Regions from separate parts of the Streptomyces sp. Je 1-4 4N24 genome, predicted to be linked through region 4. Evidence: riboswitches for the same ligand, from Rfam matches in the RefSeq annotation. Region 4 holds a riboswitch; each other region holds the start of a gene.
What was found. Region 4 has a riboswitch for cobalamin ahead of SLV14N_RS30410 (cobalamin biosynthesis protein). Riboswitches for the same ligand answer to the same signal wherever they lie in the genome.
Positions count from the first base shown of each region.

Region 1: linked by a shared signal. The riboswitch ahead of metE (5-methyltetrahydropteroyltriglutamate--homocysteine S-methyltransferase) and the one ahead of SLV14N_RS30410 (cobalamin biosynthesis protein) in region 4 are both predicted to bind cobalamin.
Region 2: linked by a shared signal. The riboswitch ahead of cobN (cobaltochelatase subunit CobN) and the one ahead of SLV14N_RS30410 (cobalamin biosynthesis protein) in region 4 are both predicted to bind cobalamin.
Region 3: linked by a shared signal. The riboswitch ahead of SLV14N_RS28140 (prenyltransferase/squalene oxidase repeat-containing protein) and the one ahead of SLV14N_RS30410 (cobalamin biosynthesis protein) in region 4 are both predicted to bind cobalamin.

Region 1 is NZ_CP110836.1:2,045,279-2,048,478, forward strand. Features, by position in the region: gene SLV14N_RS08690 (hypothetical protein) at 45-1,136, shown strand; cobalamin riboswitch at 1,275-1,462, shown strand; gene metE (5-methyltetrahydropteroyltriglutamate--homocysteine S-methyltransferase) at 1,635-3,200, shown strand, end outside.
Region 2 is NZ_CP110836.1:4,824,220-4,827,419, forward strand. Features, by position in the region: gene SLV14N_RS20955 (cobalamin biosynthesis protein CobG) at 29-1,747, opposite strand; cobalamin riboswitch at 1,909-2,046, shown strand; gene cobN (cobaltochelatase subunit CobN) at 2,080-3,200, shown strand, end outside.
Region 3 is NZ_CP110836.1:6,444,057-6,447,256, reverse strand. Features, by position in the region: gene SLV14N_RS28145 (MBL fold metallo-hydrolase) at 162-1,238, shown strand; cobalamin riboswitch at 1,567-1,728, shown strand; gene SLV14N_RS28140 (prenyltransferase/squalene oxidase repeat-containing protein) at 1,898-3,200, shown strand, end outside.
Region 4 is NZ_CP110836.1:6,976,045-6,979,244, forward strand. Features, by position in the region: gene SLV14N_RS30405 (cobyric acid synthase) at 1-190, opposite strand, end outside; gene SLV14N_RS30410 (cobalamin biosynthesis protein) at 187-1,218, opposite strand; cobalamin riboswitch at 1,348-1,498, opposite strand; gene SLV14N_RS30415 (hypothetical protein) at 1,702-2,139, shown strand; gene SLV14N_RS30420 (caspase family protein) at 2,145-3,200, shown strand, end outside.

The DNA of each region.
Region 1 (3,200 bases), 4.9 Mb from region 4:
ACCGTCGTCTCCGCACCTCATCACTCTCGTCTATTGGGGGGCCTATGGACCCGCACGGCCGCATAGCCCAGCGATTCCCGCTCGTCGCCCGGTTCCGGCCCGCTTGCCTGCCTCTGCCCGAGCGCGTGCGCGCCCTCGCCGACCTCGCCGACACCGCAGTGCGCAAAGCCGATCAGGGGCTCGCCTCGGCGGTCTACAACCAGGCGGCACTCATCGCCTCCGACGTGGATGTTCCCGAGCTGGCCGGCGAGATGTGCCACCAGCACGCCGCCGCCTACCTCCACGCCTGCCCGCTGCCGGGCATGTCCGCGATCCGCGCCCTCGAACCCGTCGTCAACCTCGCCCGCCTGCAGATCCGCGCGGGCCGCGCCGACAACGGTCGCCAGCGCCTCCTCGCCCTGTACAAGGCTGTCGGCCAGGCCGCAGCCGCTCAATGTGAGGGCGTCACCGTGCCGGCAGACCTCACCGCGACTCCGGAGGATCGTCGAGAGGTGTGTGCGTGGCTGTGGCGGGTCCTCCTCGCCGACGGCACCCGCACCCTCACCATCAACGGACGCTGGAACGAGGCCTTGGCACATATCGAGGCGCACCGCGGCGTGGGTAGACGGATGCTTGACGGCCGCCAAGTCGCAGTCCTCGCCGCCCTCACCACGGACGATACGCCGCGCGCTGCGGTCATCCTTGCGAACACGACGGCCGGCGAACCATGGGAGCAGGCCGTCACAGCTTGTCTCGCCGCACTGTGCCGCCATGCATCCGACCAGCTGGCCGTCCCCTCCGTGAACGACCTGGTGAAGACTTGCCTTGAGTGGGAGGCCGAACCCGGCTTGACCCTGTTCGACATCCGGCTCGGCCTCACGACACTGGACGTCATTGGCTCTGTCGAGAACGCGGCAGCGCACCGCCTCATCGAAGACCTGGTTCGCCGGACAACGGAAGCCCGTGACGGATACGCGGCCCGCGAGATCCTTGCGCATCCGCTGTGCTCCGCTCTCATCACAGGCCAACAGGCGTACGACTGCGGCGACCTGGTACGCGATTGTGCTCTGGGAGGGCGTTCTCTCACCCCGCGTTTGCAGGAGGATCTCACCACCGTGCTGCGCACGAGCGACAGAGTGATCCGGGACAGTCTCTAGGAGCTGGAGCGCACTCCAGGGCAAGCCACGGCGCGGCGGGCGGGGCCGTACGGCGGCCCCGGCGGTGGCCCATGTCACCCGCGGGAGCCGGGGTCCCGGTGTCCGATCCGGGCGGCAGCGCCTAGGGTGGCCGGTGCAACTGGTTCGCCCTGCCCGCCAGGCAGGCGCGTCGCAAGAGGGAACCCGGTGGAAATCCGGGACTGCCCCGCAGCGGTGAGTGGGAACGACCGCCGTCATACGCACTGGGCCCGGCCGGGTCTGGGAAGCGACGGCCAGTAGATGTCCGCCTTCGGCGGACGTGCCCGCGAGTCCGAAGACCTGCCAGTGCCCCCGCGCCACCGGTGCGCGGGGTGATCTCGGTGACCTCGAGGGCGGGTCGGCGGACACATCGGGCGGGCACGGCCGGCGGCAGAGCGCCGGGGCCCGCCAGGTTTGCCGTCCCTTCGCGTTCTCGACCCTCCCGGGGTCCATGGAGACACACTCGCGAAGGAGAGTTCCGTGACCAGCAGGTCCGCAGCCGCGGCAGCACGAGCGACCGTGCACGGCTACCCCCGTCAGGGGCCGAACCGTGAACTGAAGAAGGCCATCGAGGGCTACTGGAAGGGCCGGGTCGGCGCCGACGCCCTCCGCACCACCGCCGCCGGGCTGCGCCGCGACAACTGGCAGCAGCTCGCCGGGGCCGGCGTCCACGAGGTGCCGACGGGCGACTTCTCGTACTACGACCACGTCCTGGACACCAGCGTGATGGTCGGCGCGATCCCGGCCCGGCACCGCGCCGCGGTGGCCGCCGACCCCCTGGACGGCTACTTCGCGATGGCCCGAGGCACCCAGGACGTGGCGCCGCTGGAAATGACCAAGTGGTTCGACACCAACTATCACTACCTCGTACCGGAGTTGGGGCCGGACACGGTCTTCGCCGCGGACTCCGCCCAGCAGGTCGGCCAGCTGACGGAGGCGCTCGGCCTGGGCCTTGCCGCGCGCCCGGTCCTCGTCGGGCCGGTCACCTACCTCCTGCTGGCCAAGCCCGCGCCCGGCGTCGCGGCCGGCTTCGATCCGCTGACGCTGCTCGACCGGCTGCTGCCCGTCTACGCCGAGGTGCTCGCCGACCTGCGGGCGGCCGGCGCCGACTGGGTGCAGCTGGACGAGCCGGCGCTGGTGCAGGACCGCTCCCCCGCCGTGCTGAACGCGGCGGCCCGCGCCTACCGCGACCTCGGCACACTCACCGACCGCCCACAGCTGCTGGTCGCCTCGTACTTCGACCGGCTGGGCGAGGCGCTGCCGGTGCTGGCCAAGGCGCCCGTCGAGGGCCTGGCGCTGGACTTCACCGGACCCGCGGCCGGCAACCTCAAGGATCTCGCTGCGGTCGGCGGGCTGCCCGGCAAGCGGCTGATCGCCGGTGTCGTCAACGGCCGCAATGTGTGGATCAACCACTACGAGAAGTCGCTGGCCACCCTGGGCACGCTCCTGGGCCTGGCCGGGCGGGTCGATGTGTCGTCCTCCTGCTCGCTGCTGCACGTCCCGCTGGACACCGGCGCCGAGCGGGACATCGACCCGCAGATCGCCCGCTGGCTGGCCTTCGCCCGGCAGAAGACCACCGAGATCGTGACACTGGCACGCGGTCTGGCGCGGGGCACCGACACCATCGCGGCCGAACTCGCCGCCAACCGCGCGGACCTGTCCTCCCGGGCGGGCTCGGCGCTCACCCATGACCCGCAGGTGCGCTCCCGCGCCGCGGCCGTCACCGACACCGACGGCCGCCGTTCCCAGCCGTACGCCGAACGTGCCGCAGCCCAGCGCGCGCACCTCGGGCTGCCGCTGCTGCCGACCACCACCATCGGCTCGTTCCCGCAGACCGCCGAACTGCGCACCGCCCGCGCCGAACTGCGGGCCGGGCGGCTCGACGCCGCGGGGTACGAGGAGCGGATCTCGGCGGAGATCCGCGAGGTCCTCGCCTTCCAGGAGAAGGCCGGTATCGATGTGCTGGTGCACGGTGAGCCGGAACGCAACGACATGGTGCAGTACTTCGCCGAGCAGCTGACCGGCTACCTCGCCACCCAGCACGGC
Region 2 (3,200 bases), 2.2 Mb from region 4:
GGGCATGGCGCTGTGGGTCGGGGGCGGTTCATGAGGTGGTGGGGCATGGAGCTGCGGAGGGTGCCGCCGGTGCGGGATGCGGGGCGGGTGTGCTCTGCGGCTGTACTACGGAGACGCGGTAGCCCTCCGGCGTCGCCAGCACATCGACCCAGGCGCCGCGCGGGTGGCCGCAGCGGCGTTCGCAGCCGGACCAGTACACGGGGAGCCGGCGCAGGGCGGGCTGCTGTCCTGGCTCGCCGGGGACGGGGGTGCCCGCTGTGACGGCGGCCGACGCGTCGGCCCGTACGTCGGTACGGGACTTGGCGCAGCCGGGGCGGCCGGTGCAGGCGCCGATGCGGTGCCAGGGGGAGTCCGGGTCGGTGATCAGTCCGGCGGTGGACAGTTCGCGCAGGCGGGGAACTGCCGTGTCGGCGGACAGCCCGGGGATGACGATGCCGCGCCAGGGGGTGAGGCGGAGCGCGCCGGCACCGTCCTCGGCGGCGACGGAGGTCAGCAGGCGCCACTGGGCGACCGACAGCCGCCCCAGCGGCGCGAGGACGGAGAGCGCACGGGCGCCGTCGGTGCCCTCGATGACGCCGGGGGCGGAGGAGTCGGCGTACGGGACGGAGGCGGGGGGCGGGACGGAACCGGCGTACGGGACGGAGGGGGTGAACGGGACGGACGCGGCGTCAGGGACGGACTCGGCGTACGGCGCGGAGGCGGGTGTGGGCGCCTCGGTCGCGTCGGCGGTCCCGGTTACGTCGGCGGTCCCGGTTACGTCGGTGGTCCCGGCTACGTCGGTGGTACCGGTCACATCCGCGGACCCGCCCACATGAGCGGTTCCGGCCCCGGCCACCCCCGCAGCCACCGCCCCGGCCACCTCCGCGCACCCGATGCCCGCCGCGCGCAGTCGCTCCGCGACGGCCCGGGCCGTTAGACCGTGTCCGACCGGGAGTTCACGTACCCGCCAGGCGCCGCTGCCGCTCGCCTCAGCGGCGGTCAGGAAGGCCTCGGCGGCGGTGAGGGCGGCGCGCGGGGCGTCCGGCCCGGCGATCCGCAGCGCCGCCGGGTCGTCGCCGACCCGCAGCAGCGCGGTACCCCCGGACCCGGCCGGGCATCCGTATCTGGGCAGATCCCCGGCCCCGGGCAGATCCCCGGCCCCGGGCAGGCCCCCGTACCCAGGCTGGTCCCCGGCCCCGGACAGCTCCCCGTCCCCCATCGGCGCCCCGACCCCGCCCCGTTCTGCGACCAAGCTCACATCCCCGCCGAGTGCCGCCACATCGCCCCGTCCGTCGTCCAGGACGAAGAGGAAGCGGCCCGACAGCGCGGTCGCGGACTCGCTCGCGCAGAGCAGTCCGTCCAGCTCACGGGCCCACAACCGCACGTCAGAAGGGGTGTGCCGGTCGAGTCCGGCAAGGGGCGAGGCGAGGATGTTGCGGACGCGTTCGTGGCGCTCGGAGGGCAGCAGACCGGCGTCGCGCAGCAGGACGGCGAGCCGGTCGCCGCAGCCGTCCGGGAGGCCGCGGAGTTCCGCGTTGCCGCGGGAGGTGAGCGAGAGGTGGCCGTCGCCGAGCCGGTCCGCGGCGTCGGCCAGCGCCTCGGCCTGACGTACCGTCAAGTCTCCGGCGGGCAGCCGCACTCGGGCGAGGTGGCCGTCGGCGGCGGAGTGCAGCCGCAGCGCTCCCGGGCAGGCGTCACCGCGGTCCCGTATGGGCGGTTCGGCACCTTGGGGCCGTATCGAGGGGGAGGGCGGCATGGCCGCGAGCATACCCACGGAGGCGGGTGGCTCATCGGGGCCGGATCCGGCCAAGCTCCCGGTCCGGATCCGGGTACGGAGGCGAGCGCCCCCGTCCCGCTGCGGCCGGTCCGGAGGCCCGCTTACCTCCCCCGTCCACTGCCCTTACTATGCAGGTCGGTGGGTCGGCTGGCCCACCGGACGCCAGCGACGGCGCAGGGTCTTAGGGCCCAAGGGAGGAAGCCCGGTGAGAATCCGGCGCGGTCCCGCCACTGTGAACCCGGCAGCTGCCGGGTGAGTCAGGAACTCCCGCCGTCCATACGACCACCCGGGGCGCGGATACCCCGAGGAAGGCCTGCGCTCGCATGCTTCTGCTGCTGTCGACCTCCGACACCGACCTGCTCAGCGCCCGCGCGGCCACGGGTCCCGTGCCGTACCGGCTCGCCAACCCCGCCCGCCTCGACGTCGCCGAACTCCCCGCGCTGCTGGAGGGCACCGACCTCGTCGTCGTACGCCTCCTCGGCGGCATCCGTGCCTGGGAGGAGGGCCTGGAGGTGCTGCTCGCCGAGGACCAGCACCGGCCGGTCGTCGTGCTCACCGGTGAACAGGCCCCCGACGCCCAGCTCATGGAGCAGTCCACGGTCCCGGTCGGTATCGCGGCCGAGGCGCACGCCTACCTTGCGCACGGCGGTCCCGCCAACCTCGACCAGCTCGCCCGCTTCCTCTCCGACACGGTGCTGCTCACCGGCCATGGCTTCGAGCCGCCGGAGCCCGCCCCGTCCTGGGGTCCGCTGGACTGGGAAGGCCGCAACGAGAGCGGTCCGCTGGTCGCCGTGCTCTACTACCGCGCTCACCACATGAGCGGTAACACGGCCTTCGTCCGGACCCTGTGCGAGCAGATCGAGGCGGCGGGCGGGCGTGCCCGGCCGCTGTTCGTGGCCTCCCTCCGCGCCCCCGAACCGGAGTTGATCGAGGCGCTGGGGTCCGCCGACGCCCTGGTCACCACGGTCCTCGCGGCGGGCGGCAGCAAGCCCGCCGAGGCCTCCGCCGGCGGCGACGACGAATCCTGGGACGCGGGCGCGCTGGCCGCCCTGGACGTGCCGATCCTGCAGGCCCTGTGCCTGACCGGGCCGCGCAGCGCCTGGGAGGAGAACGACGAGGGGCTGTCGCCGCTGGACGCCGCCTCGCAGATCGCGGTCCCCGAGTTCGACGGCCGGCTGATCACCGTCCCGTTCTCCTTCAAGGAGGTCGACGAGGACGGTCTGCCCGTCTACGTCGCCGACCCCGAGCGCGCCGCCCGGGTCGCCGGGATCGCCGTCCGGCACGCCCGGCTGCGCCACATCCCGGCCGCGGACAAGCGCCTCGCGCTGGTGCTGTCCGCGTACCCGACCAAGCACTCCCGTATCGGCAACGCGGTCGGCCTGGACACCCCGGCCAGTGCCGTGGCTCTGCTGCGCCGTCTCCGGGCGGACGGCTATGACTTCGG
Region 3 (3,200 bases), 530 kb from region 4:
CCGCATCAGGAACTGATACCAGTTCTAGTTCGAGGAGTCCACGGCACCGACCGAATCCCAACTCGCCGCAGCAGAAGGGGCACTTCAGGCCGCATTGAAACCAGTTCTAGTTATAGTGAGGGCCGGGTACCGGGTGTAGGCCACACCGAGAGGGGACCGGGATGACCACGCAGGTGACCGACCACAAGGGCGGGGTGTGGAGCATCGCCGTCCCCATCCCGGACAACCCGCTCGGCCACACCCTCGTCCACCTCCTGGAGACCGACCGCGGGCCGGTGCTCATCGACACCGGCTGGGACGATCCGGACTCCTGGGACACCCTCGTCGCCGGCGTCACCGCCTGCGGGTTCGACCTCACCGACCTGCACGGCGTCCTGATCACCCACCATCACCCCGACCACCACGGCCTGTCCGCCAAGGTCCGGGAGGCCTCCGGTGCCTGGATCGCGATGCATGCCGCCGACACCGCGGTGGTCCGCCGCACGCGCGCTGCCGAACCGGGTCAGTGGCTCGATTACCTGCTCACCAAGCTCGCGGCGGCGGGCGCACCGGACGACCATCTGGCGCCTCTGCGGAAGGCGCGTGCCACAGGGGGCGGCCGGAAGCTGCCCGGCCGGCGGGCCGCGCTGCCGGACCGCGGTATCGACCCCGGCGCACTGCTCGACCTGCCGGGGCGCCGGGTGCGCGCCATCTGGACGCCCGGTCACACCCCCGGGCATGTGTGCCTCCACCTGGAGGAGGAACACCCCTCGGCGCGGACCCCCGGCTTCGGCCGGCTGTTCTCCGGCGACCACCTCCTGCCCGGCATCACCCCGCACATCGGCCTGTACGAGGCCCCGGACGACGGTCTTGGCGCGCACGACGGGGAGGGCTTGCGGGAGGGCACCGACCCCCTGGGCGACTACCTCGACTCCCTCGAACGCGTCGGCCGGCTCGCCCCCGCCGAGGTGCTGCCCGCCCATCAGCACGCCTTCGCCGACGCCGGCAGCCGGGTGCGCGCGCTGATCGCCCACCACGAGGAACGGCTTGCCCGGCTGAGAGCGCTGCTCCAGGAACCGCGCACCGTCTGGCAGCTCGCCGAGACCATGGAGTGGAACCGCCCCTGGGAGCAGATCCCGTACGGCTCCCGCAACATCGCCGTGTCGGAGGCCGAGGCCCATCTGCGCCGTCTGGTGAAGCTGGGGCATGCGGAGGGGGTGCCGGGCTCCGATCCGGTGACCTACCGGGCGGTGGGATAGCCCGGTCGTCCCGCCGTCGCCTTCTGTGGCGAGGCGGGGGCGGGCCGCTTGACGTGTGCCCGGCGCCTGGCCTCTTCGGCGCTCCGTCCGGTTCGGCGCCCAGCAGGTTCGGCGCCCGGCAGGTTCGGCGCCCGGCAGGTTCGGCGCTCAACTCGTGCCGGGCTCCGTCCGTCCGGCTCATTCGGCCCCCATCCGCCCGGCCCGCGTCCGACTCCCGTCCGCCCGGCCCGCGTCCGGCTCCCGTCCGCCCGGCTCGTGCGCGGCTCCCTCCGGCTCGCGCCCGGTTCGGTCGGCTCGTACGTGCGAGCGAGCGCCCGGCGGGTGCCGGTTAAGGTGTGCGGGACAACTTCATCCGTACCCGATCGGGGGAAGCCGGTGGAAATCCGGCGCTGACCCGCAACCGTGAGGACGGCCCGTCCGTACCGCGCCGGCTGGCCCGGCAGGGACGGCCGTACGAGCCGGAGCACCCGAGGGGGCACGACCAAGGCTCCCGCCACCGGAAACGTCCGCCACACGGACGGCCGGTGCGCGGCACCGTCGAGGTATACGGAGCTGAGCCCGGTGCCACCGCGTCGCGATCCGAGGGGATCGGCGCGCGGGTGGCCGGCCGAGCGTGGCTGCGTACATCGCCGCGACCCGACCCGAGAGGCACCGACCCGATGGCCCCCATGGCTTCCATGGCTCACCAGGCCCCCCTGACGCACCCCGTCGCCTTCCTGGCGCGCCGCGCCGCCACGGCGCTGGCGGCCGCGGTGGTGCTGGGCGCGGCCGCTGCCCCCGCCGCGTACGCCGACTCCCCGTCCGCGTCCCCCAAGAAGCTGCCGGACGGCCTGTACGGCACCAAGGACCCGCAGTACGACGGGGTCTGGCGGCAGTCGCTGGCACTGCTGGCGCAGGACACGGTGGGGCTGCGGCCCGCGGCGTCCGCCGTGCGCTGGCTGGTCGGGCAGCAGTGCGCCGACGGCGCGTTCACCGCCTTCCGCGCCGAACCCGGCAAGCCCTGCGACGGCAAGACCATGCGGGACACCAACCAGACGGCCGCCGCCGTGCAGGCACTGGCCGCGCTCGGCGGGCACGGTGACACCGTGCAGAAGGCCGTGGACTGGCTGAAATCCGTGCAGAACGAGGACGGCGGCTGGAGCTCGATGCCCGGTTCGGCCAGCGACGCCAACTCCACGTCCGTGGTCATCGGCGCACTCGCGGCGGCGGGCGAGAAGCCGCGGTCCGTGACGTCGAAGAAGGGCGGCAAGACCCCCTACGACGGGCTGCTCACCTTCCAGCTGGGCTGCGATGCGAAGGAGGGCGAGCGCGGCGCGTTCACCTTCCAGCTCAAAGGCGCCGCCCCGAACGCCGACGCCACCGCGGCCGCCGCGACCGGAGCGCTCGGCAAGGGCTTTGTCGTCGCGCCCGCAGACCACCGCGCAAACACCCCGGTCAAGCCGCTGAACTGCAAGGGCACCGGGGGTGAGAAGGCGGGCAAGGGCGATCCGGCGCAGGCCGCGGAGGGCGGCGACGCCTACCTCGTCGCCCAGCTCGACAAGAACGGGCAGCATCTGCTCTCCGCGATGCCGGGCGCCGAGAAGCAGCCCGACGTCGGCAACACCGCCGACGCCGTGGTGGCGCTGGCCGCCGGCGGGCACGGTGCCGCCGCCGCGAAGCCGCTGAAGTGGCTGGAGAAGAACGCGGCGGACTGGGCCGAGCAGAGCGGCCCCGCCGCATACGCCCAGCTGGTGCTGGCCGCGCACGCCACCGGCACCGACCCGCGCTCCTTCGGCGGCACCGACCTGGTGGCCGCGCTCAACGCCACCGGCCCCAAGCCGGCCGCCGCTCCGCAGAAGGACGCCGGGGACTCCGACGACTCCGCGGACGGCGGCGGCATCAGCGTGTGGTGGGTCATCGGCGTCGGCCTCGCCATCGGCGCCGGCATCGGGTTCCTGCTGAGCAGCCGGAAGAAGAACCAGC
Region 4 (3,200 bases):
CGCCCTCGCGTGTGACGAACGAATTCAGCGACATGTTCTGCGCCTTGAAGGGCGCCACCCGGACGCCCTGCCGGACCAGCCAGCGGCAGATGCCCGCCGTCACCACGCTCTTGCCGGCGTCGGACGTCGTGCCGGCCACCAGCAGCCCACCGCCGACGGACCCGCCGGATGCCTTCAACCGCCCGTTCACCGGCTCCTCCTCCTGCGCCGGGACCCCGGCTGTCGTGCGCGCAGCGCCGCGCCGGCCACCAGCCGTGCCGTCACCGTCGTCGCCAGCGCCAGCACGCTCACCCGGCGGGAGAGCCGCACCGCCCGCTCGATGTCGTCCGCCGCCACCGGCGGCGCCGCACCGTTGAGCACCGGACGGTGTTCCACCCGTCCGCCGTACGCCAGCGTGCCGCCCAGCCGTACGCCCAGCGCCCCCGCGAACGAGGCCTCCACCGGGCCCGCGTTGGGGCTCGGATGCGCACCGCCGTCCGCCCGCCAGGCCCGCAGCGCACCGCGCCGGTCGGGGCCCGCGAGCACGGTCAGCGCGGCGGTCAGCCGGGAGCCGGGCCAGCCGGCGAGATCGTCGAGCCGGGCCGCGGCCCAGCCGAAGCGGCGGTAGCGCGGCGACTTGTGCCCCACCATCGCGTCCAGGGTGTTCACCGCGCGGAACGCCACCAGACCGGGCACTCCGCCCAGCGCGCCCCACACCAGGGCGCCCACCACCGCGTCGGAGGTGTTCTCGGCGACCGACTCCACCACCGCACGGGCCATCTGCGGCCCGTCCAGCGCCTGCGGATCGCGCCCGCACAGATGCGGCAGCCGCTCCCGCGCCACGTCCAGGTCACCCGCCGTCAGCGCCCCGCCGACGGCCCGTGCCTCCCGGCCGAGCGAGGTGCCGCCCAGCACGGCCCAGACCGTCGCCGCGGTCAGCGCGACCCGGACGCCGCCGCGGAGCGGTGACGGGGAAGCGGAGGGGGCTGCGGGGGAGGCGGGGTCGGCGCCCCGTACGGCGCGCTGCAGCAGCGCCGCAGCGGCGGCGGCACCGCCCGCACACAGCACGGTGTGAGCCGCGCCGTAACCACGGTGGTCGCGCCACAGCCGGCGCTCGACGGCGCCCGCGGCCCGGCCGAACGCGGCCACCGGATGGCCGCGCCGCGGATCCGCCGCGATCAGGTCGCCGAGAAAGCCGAGGGCCGCGCCGCACGCATATCCCGCGTGTTCGCCGCGCATCGGATCAGACCGCCGTCAGGCCTCGAAGGGGCCCTGCGGCAGCGGGCAGTGGGGATCTCAGGGAGCGGCCGGGCATGGCGGTATGTCCTCACTCAGGGTCCGCGCCCTGGCTCGACGTGACGGCGACAAGAGTCTCCTGGCTCCCGGATCGGCGTGTCCTCCGGCCTTCCAGTCCCGTCTACGTCATCCGACGTACACGAGGCGGACCGTGGCCTTCGCTGGAGGAACGCTCCCCGGTGACAGTGGCGGGACCGCGCCGGATTCACACCGGACTTCCTCAGCTGTCGCCGAATGGCTCCGGCAGTCCACCACGCCCCGCGAATGCCCGTCAACTCACCCTTGACCTGCGGCGCTGTCCCGTGGCAGGCGCTGTGGCGCACGCCACAGCGTGGCAGCCGGGTCACAGACGGTTGCCTGCGCCCCTGATCCCACGTCACTATCTGGTGCACGGCGGCGACGCGGCCGCCGGAAGGGGGCCGGGGGATGCCGGAGCACGCTGACCGTCATGAGATCCGCATCAGGATCACGGGCACGAACAATCCCGAGCAGGACGTCGAGGACCTCAAGGCCTGGCTGGAGCGCGAGCCCTGGCTGAACCGGCGCTCGCACGACTGGGAGCTGCGGCCGGCGGGGGAGCGCGACGAGGGCCCCGGCGACATGGCCATCGGCATCGACGACCTGATCCTGGTCGTCGTCGGCGCGGCGGCCGCCGAGATCACCAAAAGCCTCGGTATCGCCCTGCGCGAGTGGCTGCGGCGCCGCAGGGAGGAACGCGACACCGGCGAACGGCCCGCCGTGGCGGTCGGCGGCGGGGACGGCGAACTGCGCGCACTCGGCGACCCGGGACCGGACGTCCCGGCTCCCGAGCGCTCCGATCCCGGCAGCCCGGCGAACGGGGGCGGCAGCACCGCCGGGGACTGAGCCGGATGGCCGAGTACGACGCACGGGGCAAGGTCAACCGGGCGCTGCTGATCTGTGTCGACGACTACCGGCATCTGCGGCCGCTCCCGGCGGTGCGGGACAACCCCCGGGAACTGGAGCGGGTCCTGCTCGCCCCCGGCACCGATCTGTTCACCAAGGGCGAGGTCGTCATCTGCCGGCCCCAGGAGCCGTGGGAGGTCGAACAGGCGCTGGACGCCGTCATCCAGGAGGCCCGCGGACTGCTGCTGGTGTACTTCTCCGGCCACGGCCGGGTGGGCCCGGACGGCGGCAACCTGCAGCTCATGGTCGGTGCGTCGGAACGGCGTCACAAGACCGTCTCCTGGCAGGACCTGGTGCTGTCCTACCTGGACAACGCCCGGGCCGACCGGGTCGTGATCGTCCTGGAGTGCTGTTACGCCGGCAACGCCGGTGAGGCCTTCCACGCCTGCCGCACCCCGACGTCACTGCTGATGGCCGCGCAGCCCAACCGCCGTATCTTCAGCGGCGAGGAGCCCACCGGCGGCAGTGTCTTCACCCGTGCCCTGCTGCGGACCCTGGAACAGGGCATCCCCGGCAAGCGGTTCGTCACCTTCGAGGACCTCGTCCGGGAGCTGCGGGAACAACTGGCCGGCGAGCGGACCCCGATGGGCGACGTCTGGGAGCCCCGCTCGGCGAAGCAGAACACCGTCGACGACGTCATCCTCTCCTTCGCCACCCCCGATATCCGGCCGCCCACCCCGCTGCGGATCCGAGTGCGCCGCCGGCTGAACTCCCACTTCCGGCACTGGTTCCGCATCCTGATGGTGCTGGCGATCATCCTCGTACCGGCCACCGCGGGCGTCGTGCTGCTCAATCTCCCGAACGACGCGGAAGCCTGCCCGCCCGCCCTCGAACTGCGGCTGCTGACCGCCCCCGAGGCCGAACCCGCGCTCCGCCAGGCGGCCTTCGACTACGAGATGTCCGGCGCCAACACCCGGCCCCTCAACGGCGAGGGCGACCTCCCCGACGGTTGCCGGCGCGCCCAGATCACCGTCTACTCCGCCGCCAAGGACCAGGTCGAC